Linked DNA regions of Caldimonas brevitalea. The protein of the gene in region 1 interacts with the protein of each later gene in a pairwise test. Links are inferred from orthologs where the notes say so. Each region holds a gene or a part of one and is shown in the gene's direction. Other genes may lie near its edges. The genes, in order: AAW51_RS22650 and AAW51_RS01680.

What was found.
Region 2: the proteins of AAW51_RS22650 (region 1) and AAW51_RS01680 interact in binary tests that used the Escherichia coli proteins (3 or more experiments, as listed by UniProt). The link is inferred for Caldimonas brevitalea from one-to-one orthologs.

Annotation. Positions count from the first base shown.
Region 1 is NZ_CP011371.1:5,374,794-5,378,101, reverse strand. Bases 34-3,028 are described here. They hold AAW51_RS22650 (sulfate/molybdate ABC transporter ATP-binding protein), read left to right. Parts: upstream 34-1,008; coding sequence 1,009-2,049; downstream 2,050-3,028. Other genes in these bases: AAW51_RS22640 (GNAT family N-acetyltransferase), read left to right, coding at 2,836-3,028; AAW51_RS22645 (helix-turn-helix domain-containing protein), read left to right, coding at 2,246-2,839; cysW (sulfate ABC transporter permease subunit CysW), read left to right, coding at 107-1,012; cysT (sulfate ABC transporter permease subunit CysT), read left to right, coding at 34-82. Outside these bases: more of cysT, read left to right, coding at 1-33; more of AAW51_RS22640, read left to right, coding at 3,029-3,308. UniProt on the Escherichia coli protein: Part of the ABC transporter complex CysAWTP involved in sulfate/thiosulfate import. Responsible for energy coupling to the transport system.
Region 2 is NZ_CP011371.1:379,239-382,492, forward strand. Bases 71-3,011 are described here. They hold AAW51_RS01680 (glutamate-5-semialdehyde dehydrogenase), read left to right. Parts: upstream 71-871; coding sequence 872-2,152; downstream 2,153-3,011. Other genes in these bases: AAW51_RS01675 (AEC family transporter), read left to right, coding at 71-817; queC (7-cyano-7-deazaguanine synthase QueC), read left to right, coding at 2,157-2,879; AAW51_RS01690 (LemA family protein), read left to right, coding at 2,952-3,011. Also shown: more of AAW51_RS01675, read left to right, coding at 1-70; more of AAW51_RS01690, read left to right, coding at 3,012-3,254. UniProt on the Escherichia coli protein: Catalyzes the NADPH-dependent reduction of L-glutamate 5-phosphate into L-glutamate 5-semialdehyde and phosphate. The product spontaneously undergoes cyclization to form 1-pyrroline-5-carboxylate.

The DNA of each region.
Region 1 (3,308 bases):
GGTGATGCTGGTCACCTCGTTCGCGATGCTGCTGTTCATCAACATGTTGCAAGCCTGGACGCGCAAGCGCCAGGGCCGTTGAGCTTTTTTGTTCGAGATGCCTGCCATGACGTCCGCCAGCCTGCCGCTCCCCGCCCCGCGGGTCACCGCAGCCGTGCCGCCGCCCCGGGTGCGCGCGGCCACCGAAGAAGCGCCCTGGGTGCGGGTGCTGCTGATCTCGGTCGCGCTGTTGTTCCTCACCTTGTTCCTGTTCGTGCCGTTGGTGTCGGTGTTCTACGAGGCGCTGAAGAAGGGCCTCGACGTCTACCTCGCGGCCATCGTCGAGCCCGACGCCTGGTCGGCCATCCAGCTGACGCTGACGGCGGCGGCCATCTCCTTGCCGCTCAACCTGGTGTTCGGCATCGCAGCCGCCTGGTGTATCGCCAAGTTCGATTTCCGCGGCAAGAACGTGCTGCTGACCCTGATCGACCTGCCGTTCTCGGTCAGCCCGGTGATCGCCGGCTTGATCTACGTGCTGCTGTTCGGCCTGCAGGGCTGGTTCGGCGAATGGCTGCGCGACCACGACATCAAGATCATCTTCGCGGTGCCGGGCATCGTGCTGGCCACGATGTTCGTGACCTTTCCGTTCATCGCGCGCGAGCTGATCCCGTTGATGCAGGCGCAGGGGCAGGAGCAGGAAGAGGCGGCACGGGTGCTGGGGGCGTCGGGCTGGCAGATCTTCTGGCGCGTGACGCTGCCCAACGTCAAGTGGGCGCTGCTGTATGGCGTGATCTTGTGCAATGCGCGGGCGATGGGCGAGTTCGGCGCAGTGTCGGTGGTGTCCGGCCACATCCGCGGCCAGACCAACACGATGCCGCTGCACATCGAGATCCTCTACAACGAATACCAGTTCGCCGCCGCGTTCGCCGTGGCGTCCTTGTTGGCTGGCCTGGCGTTGGTGACGCTGGTCTTGAAGTTCGCCGTCGAGCAGCGCGTCAGGCGCGAGAAGCAGATGGCAGGAGAATTCGCATGAGTATTCAGGTGCGTGGCGTCAACAAGCGCTTCGGCGAGACGGTGGTGTGCGACAACCTCGATCTCGACATTCCGTCTGGTGAGTTGGTCGCGCTGCTCGGCCCCTCGGGTTCGGGCAAGACCTCGCTGTTGCGCATCATCGCTGGGCTGGAACGGCCCGACAGCGGGTCGGTGCTGTTCCATGGCGAGGACGCGACGTTTGCCGATGTGCGGGATCGGCAGGTCGGCTTCGTGTTCCAGCACTATGCGTTGTTCGGGCACATGACCATCTTCGAAAACGTCGCCTTCGGCCTGCGCGTGCGCCCCAAGGCGACCCGCCCGCCCGAGCGCGAGATCCGCGCCAAGGTGAGCGAGCTGCTGAAGCTGGTGCAACTCGACTGGATCGCCGACCGCTACCCGCACCAGTTGTCGGGCGGCCAGCGCCAGCGTATCGCGCTGGCCCGCGCGCTGGCCGTGGAGCCCAAGGTGTTGCTGCTCGACGAACCCTTCGGTGCGCTCGATGCCAAGGTGCGCAAGGAACTGCGGCGCTGGCTGCGGCGGCTGCATGACGACATGCATGTCACCAGCGTGTTCGTCACGCACGACCAGGACGAGGCGATGGAGGTGGCCGACCGCGTGGTCGTGATGAACCGCGGCCGCATCGAACAGGAAGGCACACCCGACGAGGTCTACGACCATCCGGCCACACCCTTCGTGCTGCAGTTTCTCGGCGACGTCAATCTCTTCCACGGTCGCTTGGGCCATGCCCCGGGCGCTGCTGCTGCGGGCGATGCGGGCGTGAGCTACGTGCGGCCGCATGAACTGGAAATCGTCACCGTGGCCGACACCACGACCCTGGCGGTGACGCTGGCCCAGGCCCTCACCGTCGGGCCGAACACCCGGCTCGAGTTCAAGCGGGTCGACGATGGCAGCTATGTGGAAGTCGAACTGCCGCGCGCCGAGTACCACCGGCTGCGCGAGCAGCTGGGCCTGCACGAGGGCGCCTCGGTGCACCTGCGGCCGCGCCGCGTGACCCGGTTCGAGCACGCGGCGGCCTGACGCCCTGCGGGCCTTGCCGCGGCGGCGGTATTGCACGACCCGCCCACCGACGTTGCGGCTGCGTGTCGCGACCCCTCTCCATCGATCCCTTGTGACCCTGCCCATCTCGCTTGCGAGACCGGGCAGGCTGTCGCGCGGCCGGACCGGCGGCGATGCTGTCACTTTACTGGAAACGATTGTCCAGTATGATGGACGCATGGACATCAACGACCGCATCGCTCGGCGGGTGCGCGAACTGCGCGAGGCCCGCGGCTATTCCCTCGACGCGCTGGCCCAGCGCAGCGGCGTCAGCCGATCCAACATTTCGCTGATCGAGCGGGGCCAGAGCAGCCCCACCGCGACCGTGCTCGACAAGCTGTCGGCCGGGTTGGGCGTGACGCTGGCGTCGTTCTTCGAAGACGTCCCCGCGCCGGCCTCGCCACCGTCGCCGATCGCCCGCGCGGCCGACCAGCCGCTGTGGACCGACCCGGCCTCGGGCTATGTGCGACGCAACCTGTCTCCGCCGGCGCCCTCGCCGCTGCAACTGGTCGAAGTCGTGTTTCCCGCGGGGCAGCGGGTGGCCTATGAGACCACCCTCCGCGACGTCGACACCCAGCAGCAGGTGTGGCTGATCGACGGCGTGATGGACGTGACCGTCGGCGACACCTCATGGCGCCTCGAGACCGGCGACTGCCTTGCGATGCGCCTGGACCGGCCCATCACCTACCACAACCCCACTCGCAGGCCGGCGCGCTACTTCGTCGCGCTGGTCACCCTGCCTTTGACGATGCCCACCAGGAGGACTGCATGAAGGTCGAGGACGTGACGGTACGGCGCTTGGGCCCCAACGAGGCCGCGGCGTGTGTGGAGGCCTTGGCCGATCTGCTGATCGACTGTGTCGACGGCGACGCGTCGGTCGGCTTCATGTGGCCGTTGCCACGTGAACGGGCGATGTCGTTTTGGCGTGGCGTGGCGGAGGCCGTGGTGCGCCAGGAGCGGGTGGTGCTGGTCGCCGAAGACCCGGAAGGGCAGATCGTCGGCACGGTGCAGCTGATCGTGTCGCTGCCCGACAACCAGCCTCACCGCGGCGACGTGGCCAAGATGTTGGTCCACCGCAAGGCGCGCCGGCGCGGTATTGCGGCGCGGCTGATGGCTGCGCTGGACGATGCCGCGCGCAGGCTGGGCAAGACCGTGCTGGTGCTCGATACCGTGACCGGCGCGGACGCGCAGCGGGTGTATGAGCGCGCCGGCTGGCAGCGGGTCGGCGACGTGCCGAACTA
Region 2 (3,254 bases), 5.0 Mb from region 1 along the record:
CCGCACCACCGCCCGTATCGACGTCGCCACCCTGCCGTGGTCGACGCTGGCCGCCTTTTTCGTGCCGGCCACTGCCTGGATGGTGGCCGTGTACGCGTGGCAGCGGTATCGCGGCGGCCCGCTCGCACCGGCCGGCCCCGGCGTGCGCGCGATCACTGCGACCTTCGGCAACACCGCGCAACTCGGCATCCCGATGGCCGCTGCGCTGTTCGGCGAGCGCGGGCTGTCGATTCACCTGGCCATCGTCAGCGTGCATGCCCTGACGCTGCTGTCGGTCGTGACCGTGCTGGTCGAGCTGGACGTGGCCAAGGCGGCCGCGCGCGAACAGGGCAGCCGCGCGGACCTCCGCCGCATGCTGGGGCTGACGGTGCGCAACACCGTGATCCACCCGGTGGTGCTGCCGGTGCTGGCCGGCCTGGCCTGGAACCTGACCGGCTGGCCGATCGCCGAACCGGTCGACGGCGTGCTGCAGATGCTGGGCGAGGCGGTGGTGCCGGTGTGTCTGGTCGGCATCGGCATGTCGCTCGCGCATTACGGTCTTCAGGGCGCTGCGACCAGCGCCGCGACCTTGGCCGCCGCCAAGCTGCTCGCCCTGCCGCTGCTGGTGCTGCTGGTCGGGCGCTACGCCGCCGGGCTCGACGGCCTGCCGTTGACGGTGATCGTGATGGCGGCGGCCCTGCCCACCGGCAGCAATGCGCTGATGTTTGCGCAGCGCTACCGCACGCAGGAGGGCGAGACCACCGCCGCCATCGTCGTCTCGACGCTGGGCTTCGTGCTGGGCGCGCCGCTGTGGCTGACGCTGGCGGCGGCCTTGTAGGCGCCGCCGACCGCCCCGCTGCGCCCGGCCGCCGGGTTTGCGACAATCTCGCCCATGACCTCCACCGACATCCAGGCCTACATGGCCCATGTGGGCGCCGCCGCCCGGGCCGCCGCCACGCAGATGGCGGCCGCGTCGACGGCTGCGAAGAATGGCGCGCTGCTGCGGCTGGCCGCACTGATCGGCGAGCAGCGCGAGACGCTGCAGGCCGAGAACGCCAAAGACATCGCCGCTGCCGAGCGCAACGGGCTGGCGGCACCGATGGTCGACCGGCTGCGCTTGAACGACAAGGTCATCTCGCAGATGGCCGAGAACTGCGTGCAGGTCGCGGCGCTGCCCGACCCGGTGGGCGAGATCACCAATTTGCGGCGCCGGCCCACCGGCATCAGCGTCGGCCAGATGCGGGTGCCGATCGGCGTGTTCGGCATGATCTACGAGAGCCGCCCCAACGTCACCATCGAAGCGTCGTCGCTGGGCATCAAGAGCGGCAACGCCTGCGTGCTGCGCGGCGGCTCCGAGGCCATCCACTCCAACCTGGCGCTGTGGCGTTTGGTGCAGCAGGCGCTGCGTGAGGCCGGCCTGCCGGCCGAGGGCGTGCAGCTGATCGAGACCACCGACCGTGCCGCGGTCGGCCGGCTGATCTCGATGCCCGAGCATGTCGATTTGATCATCCCGCGCGGCGGCAAATCGCTGATCGAGCGCATCAGCCGCGAGGCCACGGTGCCGGTGATCAAACACCTCGACGGCAATTGCCACGTGTATGTCGATGCGAGCGCCGACCTCGACCTGGCGGTCAAGGTGACCGACAACGCCAAGACGCAGAAATACAGCCCCTGCAACGCCGCGGAATCGCTGCTGGTGCATGCGGCCATCGCGCCGGCGTTCTTGCCGCGCATCGGCGCCGTGTTCGCCGCCAAGGGCGTCGAGATGCGCTGCGATGCGGCGGCGCGGGCGCTGTTGCAGCCGCTGCCGGGTGCGACGGTGGCCGACGCGAGCGAGCAGGACTGGGCCGAGGAATACCTGGCGCCCGTCATCAGCGTCAAGGTGGTGGAGAGCCTGGATGAGGCGATCGCGCACATCAACCGCTACGGCTCGCACCACACCGACGCCATCCTGACCGAGCACCATCCCAACGCGATGCGCTTCTTGCGCGAGGTCGACTCGGCCAGCGTGATGGTGAATGCATCGACCCGCTTTGCCGATGGCTTCGAATACGGCCTGGGTGCCGAGATCGGCATTTCGACCGACAAGTTCCACGCGCGCGGCCCGGTCGGGCTGGAGGGGCTGACGTCGATGAAGTACGTCGTGCTCGGCCAGGGTGAAGTGCGGAGCTGACAACGTGCAAACAGCACTGGACGGTCGTACGGCACTGGTGCTGTTTTCCGGCGGGCAAGACTCGACCGCGTGTCTTGCGTGGGCGCTGCAGCGTTATGCACAGGTCGAGACGGTGGGGTTCGACTATGGCCAGCGGCACCGCATCGAGCTGGACTGCCGGCCACGGGTGCTAAACGAATTGCGGGCCCGGTTTCCCAAGTGGGCGGCACGTTTGGGCCCCGACCACCTGCTCGACCTGTCGCTGCTGGGCCAGATCAGCGACACCGCGCTGACCTCGCAACGCGCCATCGAAATGGCCGACAGCGGCCTCCCCAACACCTTCGTGCCCGGGCGCAACCTGCTGTTCCTGAGCTTCGCGGCGACGCTCGCCTACCGGCGCGGCGCCGCGGTGCTGGTCGGCGGCATGTGCGAGACCGACTACTCGGGCTACCCCGATTGCCGCGACAACACGCTCAAGGCCTTGCAGGTGGCGCTGAGCCTGGGCATGGACCGGCCGCTGGTGATCGAGACGCCGCTGATGTGGCTCGACAAGGCGCAGACCTGGGCCTTGTCGCACACGCTGGGGGGTGATGCCCTCAACGAGTTGATCGTCGAGCACACCCACACCTGCTACCTGGGGGAGCGAGGGCAGCGCCACCCATGGGGCCACGGTTGCGGCAGCTGCCCGGCCTGCGAACTGCGCCGGCGCGGCTACGAAGGTTATCTGGCGCGCGACGCCAACCCGTAGCCGGGCGCCGCTTGGAGCCGTGCTGCGGCTGTCGTAGAGTCGCGGGACTTTCCGCTGATGGATGAACAAGCGATGAGCACAACGCAGATTGTGGGATGGGTCGCGGTCGCAGTACTGCTGTTCTGGATGGTGGGCGCTTACAACCGCCTGGTGCGCTTGCGCAACGCCATTGCCAATGCCTTTGCCCAGATCGACGTGCAGCTGAAACGCCGCTACGACCTGATCCCCAACCTGGTCGAGACGGCCAAGCGCTACATCGCGCATGAACGCGAAACACTGGAAGCCGTCATCGCGGCGCGCAACCAGGCGCATGCGGCGGCCGACCATGTGCGCGCCCGCCCGGCCGACGCGGGCGCCGTCGGGGCGCTGGCGTTG